Regions from separate parts of the Pseudoalteromonas sp. NSLLW24 genome, predicted to be linked through region 1. Evidence: predicted binding sites of a transcription regulator. Region 1 holds the regulator's gene; each other region holds the start of a gene.
The links. The regulator sigma-54, encoded in region 1, starts transcription at its own class of promoters, with help from an activator protein. The targets are predictions, from matches to a motif close to GTTGGCACGNNNNTNGNNT.

Region 1 (3,695 bases):
GTAAAGCTCAGTATCTGATTTTGCACTGCGTAACTGTTTACAAAAATCTTTATTGTTTAGTTTATCAGCAATGGTTGCTAGAGTCTTTAAGTGCTGCTGGTTATCGCCATCTGGTACGATGAGTGCGACGAAAATATCAACAGGGCGATTATCGATTGCATCAAAATTTATTGGAGTTTCGCTAACGAGTACTAAAGCCAAAGGCTCTTCTGCACCGCTCATTCTTCCATGAGGAATGGCAATGCCACGCCCTATACCTGTACTACCCAATTTTTCTCTGCTCATTAAAGCATTAAGAATATCTTGTTGCGGTAAATACGGAAGTTTGTCGTGAGCAAGTTCGCTAATGAACTCTAAAATTCTTTTTTTGCTATTAAAAAGGACCGCAGCTTTGCTGCAGTCCTGGCATATAAGTGAGCTTAATTTCATCATATTAGTGTCGAGCAAGCTTCTCTTTGTGTTTAATTACTTGTCGATCGAGCTTGTCGATCAACGAGTCAATGGCGGCATACATATCTTGATGTTCTGTAGAGGCAAATAACTCAGCACCGCTTACGTGTATGGTGGCTTCTGCTTTTTGATTTAATTTTTCTACATCGAGAATGACATGAACATTATTAATATGATCAGAGTGTCTTTCTAGCTTCGCAAATTTGGTATTAATATAGTCTCTTAGTGAATCGGTTAATTCTACGTGACGACCAGTTAAGTTTAGTTGCATAAGCATTACCCTCTTTTTTTGCGTCTTAAATCAAACTTTTACGTTGATTTGACGGTGGAATAGCCAGAGATTCGCGGTATTTTGCGATTGTACGTCTCGCTACTTTAATTCCTTGCTCAGCCAATATATCCGCTATTTTGCTATCACTCAATGGTTTTGCTGAGTTTTCTGCTGCGATTAATTTTCGGATAAGCGCACGGATTGCTGTAGATGAACATTCACCACCGTTTTCGGTGCTTACATGGCTTGAGAAAAAGTATTTAAGCTCAAATATACCACGGGGTGTGTGCATATACTTTTGGGTTGTTACGCGCGAAATTGTTGATTCGTGCATTTCTACCATTTCAGCAACATCATTTAAAACCATTGGTTTCATGGCTTCAGGACCGTGTTCAAAAAAGCCTTGTTGTTGTTTAACAATACAATTTGTTACTTTTAATAGCGTGTCGTTTCTACTTTCTAAGCTTTTAATAAACCATTTAGCTTCTTGTAAATGCGAGCGAATAAACTGGCTGTCACCACTGGATTTTACAGTGCGAGACATTGCCGCGTATTGGCTATTAACACGAATTTTAGGCATGCTATCTGGGTTTAACTCAACAACCCAGCGGCCTTTAATTTTTTTAACTGACACATCAGGAATAACATACTCAGATTCTTCTCTTACAATAGTATCTGCAGGTTTAGGGCTAAGAGTATGTATTAATGTCATTACTTCTTTAAGCTCTTCTTCTTTGAGCTTAGTTTTCTTCATTAATGTACGATAGTCACGAGCAGCTAATAAATCAATATGCTCGGTTAAAATCATTTTTGTTTCATTAATGTAAGGTGTTTCTTTATCAAACTGGTTAAGCTGAATACACAAACACTCTTGTAAGCTACGTGCAGCAATGCCTACAGGATCAAACAGTTGGATGCGTTTTAATACAGCTTCAATTTCATCAAGTTCGACTTCGTTATCATCTTCGTTTTCTTGATTAAAGCTTTCTAAAATCTCTTCGCAGCTTAGTGTTAAAATACCTGAGTCATCGACGGCTTCTACAATAGCAATAGCAATAGCTTCGTCTGTAGGGCTAAATGGCGTTAGTTGTAACTGCCACATTAAATACTCATGGAGCGTTTCAGTAGAGGCGCCTTGGTATATTGATTCGTCTTCAGGCATCGGACCCGATGATGCTGCTGGGGCGGCACTCATGTACTCATCCCAACTAACATCCATAGCCATGTCGTCACTTAGCGTGTCTTTTGCAAGTGCTTCACCACTATCTTGTTCGTATTCGCTTGGAGCATCATCGGCAGATGCGCTAACAGTTATGTCATCTGTATCTGCTTTTTGCTCGTTTTTACCTGCAGCGTCTTCTGAATAGTCTGCTTCTTCAACCTCTAATAGCGGGTTGCTGTCGAGAGCTTCTTGTATTTCTTGCTGGAGATCCAATGTACTGAGTTGCAACAAACGAATAGCTTGTTGCAGCTGTGGAGTCATTGTAAGTTGCTGGCCCATGCGCAGCTGTAGTGATTGCCTCATGTATCTCTAACAATCCTTTTATGTTGTTATAATTAATACTAGCAGATGCTTAAAGACATGGCGTAAATGTTACAGCCTAAATTGCTCGCCTAAGTAAACATCGCGTACTGTTTTATCATTTAATACGTGTTCTGGAGTACCTGATGCAATCAGCTCCCCATGAGAAACAATGTAGGCTTTTTCACAAACATCAAGGGTTTCTCTTACGTTATGATCGGTAATTAATACACCAATCCCACGATTTTTAAGATGTTCTATTATTTTCTTTATGTCTAATACCGAAATCGGGTCAACACCTGCAAATGGTTCATCCAGTAATATAAATTTAGGATCTGCTGCCAGCGCACGTGCTATTTCAACACGACGACGTTCGCCACCCGACAATGCCATACCTTGGCTATCACGAATGTGTTGTATGCTAAATTCATCTAATAATTTATCGAGAGTGTCTTCTCTAGCTTGTTTATTTAACTCTTTGCGCGTTTCTAAAATGGCCATTAAGTTTTGATAAACAGTCAGCTTTCTGAATATTGAAGACTCTTGCGGTAAGTAGCCAATGCCTAATCTAGCACGACTATGCATAGGTAAAAGAGTAATATCGTTATCGTCTATCGATATTTTACCTTTGTCGCTAGGTACAAGTCCTACTATCATATAAAACGTGGTAGTTTTACCTGCGCCGTTAGGGCCAAGTAAGCCAACAATACTGCCAGCTTTGACTTCAAGGCCGACGTTTTTTACAACTTCACGGCCTTTATAGCTCTTTGCTAATAGCTCTGCTTTTAATGTGCTCATGGTTGACCTTTGTCGCTTTTTTTACTTTTTTTAGTCTCGATTGGTACTAAAATTGTGTGAACGCGGTCAGTTGAGTTTTCATCTTTTTCGGCACTGATTAGCTGCTGCTCTATATCGTAGGTAATGCTTTTAGCATTTATTTTTTGTCCCGCTTGCGATACTTGTGCATTACCAACAAGCGTTAAAAAACGCTTAGATACATCATAACGTACTTCGTCAGCACTGGCGCTCATAGTCGTGCCATCTGATTGCTTTTCTTCAAAGTGCGCAGGGCTACCTGTAGCAATTAATAATTGTTTATTATCGCCAAGTTCATCGCGTTTATGTACTTCTAAGCGGTCGGCTGTGATACGGCGGTTACCGTGAATAATTTCAACGTTTTTCTCAAAAATCCCGACATTAGCTTTTAATTGGCCTTCTTGCTTATCGGCGCTTATTGAAATTTGATTTGCAGCCGGTTGCGTGTTTTGCTCTGCAGCACTACTATTAAACGCTAGTATAAGTGTAGGAATAATAAGTGATTTTAATATTTTATTGGTCATAATATATGGTTCGCGTATGGTTAATTAGTTTTATCACTTCGGTTTTTAAGTCGGCTTCTAGGCCTTTACCAGTGATTTTTAAATTGGGTCCAGTGATAATAACGGGTTGCTC
Region 2 (3,695 bases), on a different contig from region 1:
TGTGTGATTGGTTTCAAGGTGTGTCATTAAATCTTTATAAAATTGACGTTTATAAGGGAATTTAGTTTCGTGATTAATATTATCACCTTGTGGGAAATAGCCATTCATGACAGTAAGGTCGCGACCGTTTTCTTGTTCAACAGTGACGCTTATCATGCGTTTTTGCGATTCATCTGTATCGGTGGCAAAACCTTTTAAGACCGATTTAGGCTCTTTTTTGCATAACATAGCTACGCCATAATGCGCTTTTTGACCATGAAAGTAGACGTGATATCCCATTTTTTGAACATCTTCTAATGGAAATGCTTCGTCGTGAACTTTAATCTCTTGCAAGCCAATAACGTCTGGTTGATGTTTGTCGATAATTGCTTGTAATTGGTGAAGACGAGCACGCAGACCATTGATATTGAAAGAAATCACTTTCATAAAATTTACCTTAAAATTGGTTCTATTTAATAGATTAAATTGTATCAGTAAATACGCGCACATAACATGACTGAATTGAGATAATAGCTGCGCAAATGTTGATCAAATGATGGGTAAAGTTTAAACATTGTGAATACAATATTAATTATTTAAATAAATAAAAAATTCAATTGAACTTAACTTTATTGAATATATAATGCGCGAAATTCACTTGTTTAGCTCGTTCAAATAGGATCTCTCATGAAAACTCAACTACTTTTAGCCACTGCTTTACTAGCATCTGCAACTGCGTCAGCTCAAAGCAATACTTACTTTAGCCAAGATAACAAAATTGAGTCTAAGTTATGTGTACTAAGTGCAAACGAAGGCTTTAGCGTTGCTCGTAAAGAAGCTGCCCAGCACGGTGTTTACCTATCTCGTTTTTCTAAAAGCATTTTATGTAATGGTGAAGATATTCGTGATATTGCTAAAAAAACGACATTAAGCAACGCATCAGTTGAGAAAGTAGAAGTATTTGCAAAAGACGCTCAACAAGAAACTCAATTATGTATGACGGCTTTAAAACAAGGTTTAGCACCTGTTCGTCAAAAAATTGGTAACCTAAACTCATTAAAATGTAATGGTCAAAACGTTACTGAGTTTGTTAAACGCTACCAAAACGCAGCAATCTAATTATTAGCTTAACTATAATAATAAGTAAATTTGAAATGCCTGGTTTTTACCGGGTATTTTTTTGCAAAAATTACAAGGTTGTTTGCAAAGCTTGCAAGCTTAACTTATTGAAACTGTTTAATAAATATACCGATCGAGATTAAGTTATTGATTATTATAAGTTAACTATTATTGGCATTGGATTTGTATTAGTTAAAGTGACATTTAATTAATTACGAAGGATACGTCTTATGAAAAAGTTAACATTAGCAGCCACTATTTTAGCATCATTAAGCCTAGCGGCTTGTTCATCTAATCAAGGTCTTGAAAGAATAGACAGTGACTTTGCAAGTTTAGATAATGATAGCGATGGCTACATCTCAAAAGTTGAAGCTGATGACGATAGCATTTGGGGCCATTTTTCAAATATTGATACCAATATGGATAACGAAATTAGCCGCAAAGAATTTAACACTTATATGAAGCTTAATAATGGCAAAGTAGCCACTGATTCTGAAGTAAGTGAGTCGGCATTTAAAGCTGAAATTGCTAAATTCGATAAAATTGAAAGCAGCTTTGCAAGTCTAGATAACGACAGCAATGGCTATATCTCGGTAGTTGAAGGTAACGATGATGATATTTCAAATCATTTTGGTTACATGGATAAAAACCAAGATAAGCGCATCAGTAAAAGCGAGTTTATGGGTTACATTAAAAAATACGGTAACGCAGTAGCTGAAGATGATGCATTAGAAGCTTTTAAAAGTAACTAATAGTTACCATTTTAGTAAGTAAGATTAAAGCCAGTGCTAGTCACTGGCTTTTTTGTGTTTTAAATTTAGTTATTTGATAGATATATTTTCCTAGTTTGGTGTTGTTCTGTCATAATAGATGGCTGTGTATTTTTATTTGTTAAGAGTGTGTATGGCGGGTCGGCGAATTAGTGATGAACAACTAGTTGAGATCATTGAAGCAGCTATTTTTGTTGCAGATAAGCCTGTTAGTAAACGCCACCTTAAAGACATCGTATTAATAGATTTAGCTATTTCTATGGCACGAATAAATGACGCAATAGATACAATACAAGAGCATTTTCAAACTCGTGGTATTCGCTTAGTTGAAGTTGGTAGTGGGTATCGGTTTCAGGCATGCAGTAGTTTAAGCCCTTGGTTAAATAACTTGTGGCAAGAACGCGCACCAAAATACTCGCGTGCTTTACTGGAAACATTATCACTTATTGCATACAGGCAGCCCATTACACGCGGCGAAATTGAGCAAGTAAGGGGTGTTACTACGGGTTCGAATATTATTAAAACCTTACTCGAAAGAGAGTGGGTTAAAGTGGTAGGGCATAAAGAGGTTCCGGGAAAGCCGGCTTTATATGCAACTACTAAGCAATTTTTAGATTATTTTTCGTTAACTGGACTTGAAAATTTACCTGCGTTGCCAACAGAGCAGCAAAGTAAAATTAACCAGTTATTGAGCGATCCTTCTGTGAGAGAACCATCCGAATGAGTATTATACAAGGTGAAAAGTTACAAAAAGTCTTAGCCCGTGCAGGCGTAGGCTCACGCCGTGAAATGGAAAAATACATTGACGCAAACCGCGTTAGTGTAAACGGTAAAGTGGCAAAGTTAGGTGACCGTGTTGAAGAAACCGATTTGATTCGTGTTGACGGACATAGTGTAAAAATCGAAGAAAAAGCAGACCGAATCTGTCGTGTGATTATGTATAACAAACCAGAAGGTGAGTTAAGCACACGTAAAGATCCTGAAGGGCGTCGTACTGTATTTGACCGACTTCCTCGTATTGATGGCGATCGCTGGATTGCGGTTGGTCGATTAGACGTTAATACATCGGGTTTAATGCTTTTTACAAACGATGGTGAACTGGCAAACCGTTTAATGCACCCAAGCTATGAAGTAGAGCGTGAATACTCTGCACGTGTATTTGGTGAAGTAACCAACGAGACGGTTAAAAACTTACTACGTGGTGTTGAGCTTGAAGATGGTCCAGCCAAATTCACGACTGTAACCCCTATGGGTGGCGAAGGCGTTAACCGTTGGTTTAACGTAACGTTAAATGAAGGGCGTAACCGTGAAGTTCGTCGTTTATGGCAGTCTCAAGATGCGGAAGTATCTCGTCTTATTCGTATTCGTTACGGTAAACTAGAGCTTGATAAGCGCGTGCCACAAGGTGGTTGGATGGAGTATGATTTAGAAACAGTAAACTACTTGCGTAAAACCGTTAAATTAGGTCGCGAAACACAAACTAAGCTTTCTGTTATGCCTGAAAAACGCAAAGATAAACGCGCCAAAATTAACCAAATTCGTAAAGCAGTTAAAAAACACAATCAGCGTGTTAAGCCGACTAAACGTAAATAATCAATTAGTTATTTATTTATTGAACACAAAAAAGCCGCTAATTGCGGCTTTTTTAATGTGCTGTTTAAATTATTTAAACTCTAAATTACTTTTTTACTTGAGCATCTAACGATTCGCCATTCACTTCACTAGAATCGTCACTCATTAGATATAAATATGTAGGCATTAAATCCTCTGGTGTAGCAAGTGCGTCTCTATCTTCACCTGGATATGCAGCAGCTCGCATTGAAGTGC
Region 3 (3,695 bases), on a different contig from region 1:
GATACTATTTTAATTGCTAACTTGCTTAAAGAAGCAAATTTAGTAGTAAGTACATCAGAAGCAATGCGTATGATTAAGCAAGGTGCAGTTAAACTTAACGGTGAAGATAAAATCACTGACACCAAACTTGAAATAGCAAAAGGCACAACAGCTATTTACCAAGTAGGTAAACGTAAGTTTGCAAACATCACTGTAGCTTAAATACCGTTTGAAAACTAAAAAACCAGCCTAGGCTGGTTTTTTTGTGCTCGTATTTTGGCTGAAAAATTAGTTACGAGGTAGTCACTAAATAGTCACTAAATCACTTTTAATATTTCAATACTTACAATTACTAACAACCAAAATACACGCGCCTGATTTAATCTATTAATTATTACAGGTACATCCTCGGGTGTAGGTAGTCTATCAGTACCAATACGCATTTTATTAAAGCGAGTACCTAAATAAACTGCAGGCCCGCCCAGCTGCACACCAAGTGATGCAGAGCATGTGCTTAGTAGCCAACCTGTATTTGTTTGATAAAAATGTCTGCCATAATGCTTTATGTAATGCATGCTTTGTTTGCTCGCTCTACTTGCTGCAATAGTTAAAGCGAGTAAGCGCATTGGAATATACTCAATAATAAACAACAGAGTTTTAAGCGGTTTTAAAAAGTAGCTATTTGGGGATATGTCACTACGCCAGGCTTGTTGTATTAAAGTAAGTAATCGATAGGCGAGGGCCGCAATAGGGCCAAAGGCTAAAAATATAAATATAACTACGAAATAGTATCGAGCAGTGCGCAGTATTAAGCTTTCAATTAATGCTTTGATAATACCAGGAGATGAAAGCCTATTAACTTCACGGGCAAGCAGTGGTTTTAGTAATTCGCGTGCTGTCGATTTTTGATTTTGTTTAGTTAGCTTTGCAATGCGAAGTGCTTTTTTATCAATACTCTTACTTTCTAAGCATAAGTATAAAATAAGGCCAGCGAGTAATTCAGGATAAAAAGCAAACTCGAGTAGTAGCACTACAATAATGAGAATGACACTTAAAATGAGCGTGCTTGCGAGTATAGCTGCCAAATATTGATAGCTTTTAGGTTCTTTGCTTTTGTATATGCGCTTGCCAATAGCACTAAAAACAGCATTTAACGCTGTATTAGGATGATACCAGCTAATAAGGGGAATAAAGCGCTCAGCAAGGAGCGCTAGTATGAAGGCAATAAAGTCCAAGTGGTTTTGAACAATATTGCTAAGCATTTACAGAGACACTGCAGTTAGCTTTTCTAAAAGTGCGACAACCATTTTAGATGAGTTGATTGATGCTGTTTCTAGGTATTCTTCAAATGATTGTGGTGACTCTTTACCTGCAATATCAGACATTGAGCGAATTACAACAAATGGTGTGTTAAGCGTAAAACACGTTTGTGCAATTGAAGCGCCTTCCATTTCAACGGCAAGCATTGTAGGAAAATCACTGCGTGCTTTATCGATACGCACAGGGTCACACATAAATGTGTCACCAGTACAAATTAAGCCAACAAGTGTTTTAACATCACTGATTTGTTCGATTGTTTGTTGTGCTGCTTCAACTAATTTAGGGTGAGCTGTAAAGCCTGCTGGCATTTGTGGTACTTGGCCAATTTCGTAGCCAAAAGCAGTAACATCTACATCGTGATGACGTACTTCTGACGAAATTACTACGTCGCCAACACTTAGAGAAGGATCGAATCCACCGGCAGAGCCTGTGTTAATTACGCAATCAGGTTTGAAGTTGTCAATTAGTAAGGTAGTTGCAATTGTTGATGCTACTTTACCAATACCAGATTGAACAAGTGTTACTGTGTTACCAGCCAATTCACCAGTATAAAAAGTGAAACCTGCTTTAGTTAAAATTTGTGGGTTTTGCATCGCTTCACGTAAAATTTTAACTTCTGGCTCCATTGCGCCAATAATACCAACATTCATAATGTTTAATTCCTGAGTTTGAATCACTTGATTATACGTGAAGTTAGCAATAAAAAACAAAAAAGCGAGCTTGTTTATGAGCTCGCTTTAAATACTTTTTAGGAGAGTATTTAATTTGGTTTTTAAATTTCAGCTAAAGCAGTTGTTTGTGCTTTGGCTTGAGAAGGTGAAAGTACCGCTGGCTTATGTGAGCGATTACGAACAGGGCGCTGCGTTTGTGTTGCTGCAGGCTTACCAAGTTTAAACATAATTGCATCGCGTACTTCAGAAGGACGGTAGCCCGATTTAACTTTCATACGAATATGTGGAATGCCCGCAGACTCTAGTGCACCGTTTACAAACCAGTCACGTTGAGCTTTGTGGCCATCTTTATTGGCATTGTTAACTAGGTCAACGGCCGCAACAATAGTTAGTTTTTCTTTATCGATCAATACAAAGTCGAGTTGCTTATTTTTAGCTTTAGCTAAAGCAGCACGTTTAGATTTAATAGAAAGACCTTGCTTACAGTCAATAACGTCAATTAGCTTAACGCGACTAACAATTTTATATTGATCGCCTACAGCACGCTCGAGAAGATTTAGAAAAGCGCCTTCAACCTGCGTAAAAACAGTTTGCTTGCGGGTAAAAGGATACGGGTTTCCGCCATCGTCATTAAATTTTGACGCAACAACAGAAGCCCCGACAACTAATACTAGAATTAATAATAAAGCGAATTCCATACGGTAACTCCATAACAACAAATTGACACTGCTCAAATAAAGCAATTTACGTGCCTAAAAAGTATGAGTTATAAAATAATTACCAACTGTTTGTAAAAGCTAAAACGATGTAGCTATTAAGCTTTGTATCCACCTTCAATACCTTTAACCGCAATAGCTACAGCATCGTGTGCATGGAGTGATTCATAATGGTTTATTTGTAGCCAGTAATCGCTGTAATTATCTGTTTCTAATAAAGCTTTAATTTTACGCGCTGCATCTTCACAAAACATAAGATTTTGACCATTTAAACGGGCAAATTCTTGCTCGTCTTCGCGTTTTACTGCCGCTTGTACAGGCGTTTTAAGTTCAGCTTCGAGGGTGTTTATTAGAGTCACTACGTCAAATTCTTGAATATTGCTATCAAGCTTTACTTTTACGTTGGCAATAGAGCGCTGCGAGTGAGGTGTAGCAACTATGCCTTGTGTAGTGCCTAGCCATTCGTGCACATCTTTTTGGCTTAAGGTTTCTTGGTTAAACTTTTCGTTAAACGCGTTTTGTATAAGCTGGCGCGCAAGTGCTGCAGAACAAGGGCATGTTGAAGAATAGGTAACATTTACAGTTAGCTCGTAGCTAATAATGTTATTTTCAATTGTACTGGTAAGTACAACTGGGTAGCTTTTCCAGCCCGCTTTACCACTTAATAGTGATTTACGGCGTAGCGGTAATTCAAATTTAAATTCAATTTGTGCTTTATCGCTCAGCCCTTCGTGGCTAGTTATAAAGGTATCGAGTGCTTGCGCTATTGTTTGCGGATTGACTTGCTGCTCAGTTGAAAGCAGGTCAAGTGCTAAAAATAGACGTGACATATGAATGCCTTTGGCATCTTCTTTATGCAAATTTACAAATGCACGAGCTTTGGCATTTACTGTAACTGGAGATAAGTCTCGTGACTCAAAAATAAATGGCAGTTCGATTTCGCCCATGCCAACCCAGTCTAATTTACCTGTTTGTAAAGCGGGTGCAGTGTCTGCTATATCTGGCATAT
Region 4 (3,695 bases), on a different contig from region 1:
TTACGCTCATATGCAGGCCTGCGGTATGGTTAACGATCACAGTAATGATTGTTTTAGAAAAGAAGAAATTATTGAGGCTTTTAGTGGGTAAGTGATTTATAGCTATAAAAGTGATTTGTTCACAAAGAGGTTAGAGAAGCTGCGCTTTAGAGAAGTAACGCGTAGGTTGGCTATGGTTTCTCATTTACCTTCGTTTTTCTCTTTGTGAAATAACGTTTTATTTAAATGATTAAAAGTCTTGTTTTTCACGCGTGCAAGTCTAGCGTAACAACAAAAGTAAAAACCGTGTAGGTGCGAATTTACTTCGCGCTCTTGCTAATATTTTTAAGTAAAGTGCGGTATAAAACCGCATCTACAAAACGAGGGGTTATTTATCTACTGTGTTTGGCCAATTTATAACTAAACACTGACAGCTGCTTTTAAACCTTAATCTCGTGATAGATTATACTTTTTCATTTTCTCAACGAGTGTGGTTCTGCGTACACCTAGTATTTCGGCTGCGCGAGCTACAACGTAATCATAGCGCTCTAGAGCTTGGGTTATTAAGCTAATTTCAAGCTCTGCTAAATAATCTTTAAGTTCAATACCATCATCAGGTAATAGCCCACTACCCGTTTGGCTAAACTCAGCATCTGGCTCAGTTTCGTAATCACTAAAACCGGTGCTAAATATATCGTTAAAGGCATCTTTTTCCATTAACTCTTCAGGGTATTCTGGCTCGTACGCTTCAACTTCAATGTAACGATATTTGTTAGGTAAATCAGGAATATCAACCACTTTTTCAGGAAACATAATAACCATACGTTCCACTAAGTTAGCAAGCTCACGAATATTACCAGGCCAAGCATGTTCTTTTAAGCTCTCAACTGCGCGCTCGGTAAACTTAGCGGTAGAACCTGTTTGGTCGTTAACACGCCGCATTAACTCTTTTAAAAGCAGCGGTATATCATCAGCACGTTCACTCAGCGATGGGTTTTCGATAGGAAATACATTTAAGCGGTAATATAAATCTTCCCTAAAACTACCCTCTTCAATCATTGTTTCTAAGTTACGATGCGTGGCTGCAATAACGCGTACATCAGCCTGAATAGCCTTTGTACCACCAACACGTTCGTAGCTGCGCTCTTGCAATACTCGCAGCAACTTAACTTGCATTTGCAGTGGCATATCGCCTATTTCATCTAAAAATAGCGTCCCACCTTGAGCTAGTTCAAACCGCCCTTTACGCGCCGATATAGCACCAGTAAACGCGCCTTTTTCGTGGCCAAATAGTTCACTTTCGAGCAGCTCAGCCGGAATAGCACCACAGTTAACTGGTACAAACGGTCCATTAATACGCTTTGAAAGCAAGTGTACATTACGGGCAACCACTTCTTTACCTGTGCCTGATTCGCCTAAAATTAAAACATTAGCATCGGTTTTTGCCACTTGTTCAATTAAAAAGCGAACATCTTTTACGGCCTCTGTTTCACCAACAAGTCCATCAAAGATTTTATGCGGTTTAGTATGCTTATGCTCATTAGGCAACATACGCTGATACTGCTGGCAGTCGTGAAGTAACTGAGTTGTCACTTCGTGATTAAATGGCTCGCAAATAAGCCCCACTACATTAGCTATACTTAATAGTGGTTTTAGCGTTTCACCAATTAATAAAAACGGTAATGTTGGATAGCGTTTAATTAAGCTTTCGTGGTCAAGTGATTGCAACGCTCCTAAAATAATCATGCATTCTTGCTGCTGATATTTTTTGCATTCTTGTTCAAAGCAGTCTTCGCTTAATAGTTGAGCAGCTTCACCAATAAAGCCAAGTGAAGCATTTAATCCTATTGCGCGGTTGTTATTATTATCTAAAATCAAGATCATATTTAGCGAGCCGTACTTTCACTAATTTGTATAATTAGTTAAATTGTAAGCCAGTTCAGCATGGATGCAAGTGATAGCGGCAGTTTTTTGACATAAACGCCAAAAAACAGACGGGCTAGTTAAGTCAATCATACTTAATAGTTAATCATTAAGTATGGGTTATAGTTTTAACTTAGCCATTACTTAACTATTACCTAACTATAACTTAGCCCTAAAAATTAATTTACTCGGCAATAAAAATGCTATTGTTAGTAAATAAACTCAATTATAAATTTAAGTTGAAGTTACAAATGCCGATATATAGATAAGTGGAAATGCTTGGCATTAATATTGCTTTGTTCTTATAAAAGTATAAAAGCTTAATTAATTTTTTGTATTAGCTTTCACATAATTTTATCGTTTTAAATTTTAGGATTTTCCCATGGCTCATGTCTCAGTAAAAAAATACAGTCAAGTTCGTGCTAGCAGCATTGCCGAAATGGCACCTTACGAACAAATAAACCTTATATTCAGTAATATTATTGGTCGTTTAGCTGCAACAAAGGGCTTTATTGAGCGCAAAGAAATAGCAAAAAAAGGTGAAAATATTTCAGCATGTATTTTGTTATTTGGTGCACTGCAAGATGCACTTAATTTAGAAGTAGAACAAGACCCTAGTATTTCTAACAATTTATTGGCACTTTACGACTACTGCCAACGTCGCTTAACGCAAGCTAACCTACATAACGATATTGAAGCAATTACTGAAGTATCAAGTATTGTTAAAGAAATTAAAGAAGGTTGGGATAATATCCCACTAGATCAACGCAACCCTGCGGTTTAATTTTAATTATGGATTCGCAAACACCAGTAAGCCATGCTGAGCAGATACAAGCATTACTTAGTAACATTGAAGTGTTGGTAAATGATAATAATGCAGACGAAGCTCAGCCTTTTTTAGACACTTTAAATACTAAACTAAAGCAATGGTGCGAAAGTAGCGAAGGTCCAAGTGCAGAGCAATTAGAATTAATTCAGCTTCGTATAAATACCATTTTAGTTAAAGCGAATAATGCAAAAAATGAATCTTCTAAAGCTATTATTAAACATAAAAAGTCTGGTAAGGCCATTAAAGCTTATAAAAACACCTAGTAAACAGACCTAATAAACGACCTTTATTTTAACTAAATGTATGGCTATATCTTACTATTTGAATCAAAGAGCAATGCACAATAAAAAACCGCTAAGTTTAAACTTAGCGGTTTTTTATTAAATATATAATATTCTTACTCAGTTATTAATTTGATTGCCTAACTACGCCTGGCATGTTCTCTAATTGAGCTTGGACATAGCTGCTGGTGTTATTAAGGCTCGCCACCAATAAATCCATCGCATTATATTGAGAATATAAACGAGCTGATAACGACTCCATTTTACTTGTTAAACTTTCTCTTTGATCATCTAAATCATCTAACTGATTTGTTTTACTATCAATTCTGTTTTGGATAATACCGTCAGAATCTGTATAAAAACTAACTAAATCATCAAACGACTGTGCAAAGCCATCATCATTACTACCAACAAAAAATTGCTGTACTAAACTAACATCGGATTTAATTTGATCATTCAATGTGTCACTATCCAAGCTAAGCACACCATACCGGTCAGTTGTTACTCCTAATTGTGAAAGTGATAACGAACTCCCTCCCACATTTACTGAATCTGTTATTGTATCTCGCAGTTTAGACATTACACCACGTAATAATGAGTCCCCAGCCATTACGCCAACGCCATCTTCACCTGACGCACCTAAAGTGTTACTAAGCTCTAACAACTCGTTGTAACTACTGATA

Region 2: I6E72_RS01035 (EF-hand domain-containing protein) is a predicted target of sigma-54. The motif match lies at 1,269-1,287, and genes of this name have one in related genera.
Region 3: I6E72_RS18305 (DUF2726 domain-containing protein) is a predicted target of sigma-54. The motif match lies at 2,708-2,726, and genes of this name have one in related genera.
Region 4: fliS (flagellar export chaperone FliS) is a predicted target of sigma-54. The motif match lies at 2,181-2,199, and genes of this name have one in related genera.

What each region holds. Positions count from the first base shown of each region.
Region 1 is NZ_JADYWQ010000009.1:27,912-31,606, forward strand. It holds gene ptsN (PTS IIA-like nitrogen regulatory protein PtsN) at 1-429, opposite strand, end outside; gene hpf (ribosome hibernation promoting factor) at 434-721, opposite strand; gene I6E72_RS10995 (RNA polymerase factor sigma-54) at 747-2,246, opposite strand; gene lptB (LPS export ABC transporter ATP-binding protein) at 2,316-3,041, opposite strand; gene lptA (lipopolysaccharide transport periplasmic protein LptA) at 3,038-3,583, opposite strand; gene lptC (LPS export ABC transporter periplasmic protein LptC) at 3,573-3,695, opposite strand, start outside.
Region 2 is NZ_JADYWQ010000001.1:232,828-236,522, forward strand. It holds gene xthA (exodeoxyribonuclease III) at 1-426, opposite strand, end outside; gene I6E72_RS01030 (hypothetical protein) at 667-1,098, shown strand; gene I6E72_RS01035 (EF-hand domain-containing protein) at 1,329-1,850, shown strand; gene scpB (SMC-Scp complex subunit ScpB) at 2,002-2,592, shown strand; gene rluB (23S rRNA pseudouridine(2605) synthase RluB) at 2,589-3,461, shown strand; gene I6E72_RS01050 (YciK family oxidoreductase) at 3,547-3,695, opposite strand, start outside.
Region 3 is NZ_JADYWQ010000024.1:32,104-35,798, forward strand. It holds gene tyrS (tyrosine--tRNA ligase) at 1-201, shown strand, start outside; gene I6E72_RS18295 (cobalamin biosynthesis protein CobD/CbiB) at 297-1,241, opposite strand; gene mtnN (5'-methylthioadenosine/S-adenosylhomocysteine nucleosidase) at 1,242-1,949, opposite strand; gene I6E72_RS18305 (DUF2726 domain-containing protein) at 2,072-2,668, opposite strand; gene folE2 (GTP cyclohydrolase FolE2) at 2,785-3,695, opposite strand, start outside.
Region 4 is NZ_JADYWQ010000002.1:189,161-192,855, reverse strand. It holds gene I6E72_RS02410 (DNA-3-methyladenine glycosylase I) at 1-91, shown strand, start outside; gene I6E72_RS02405 (sigma-54 dependent transcriptional regulator) at 427-1,863, opposite strand; gene fliS (flagellar export chaperone FliS) at 2,285-2,686, shown strand; gene I6E72_RS02395 (hypothetical protein) at 2,695-2,994, shown strand; gene fliD (flagellar filament capping protein FliD) at 3,140-3,695, opposite strand, start outside.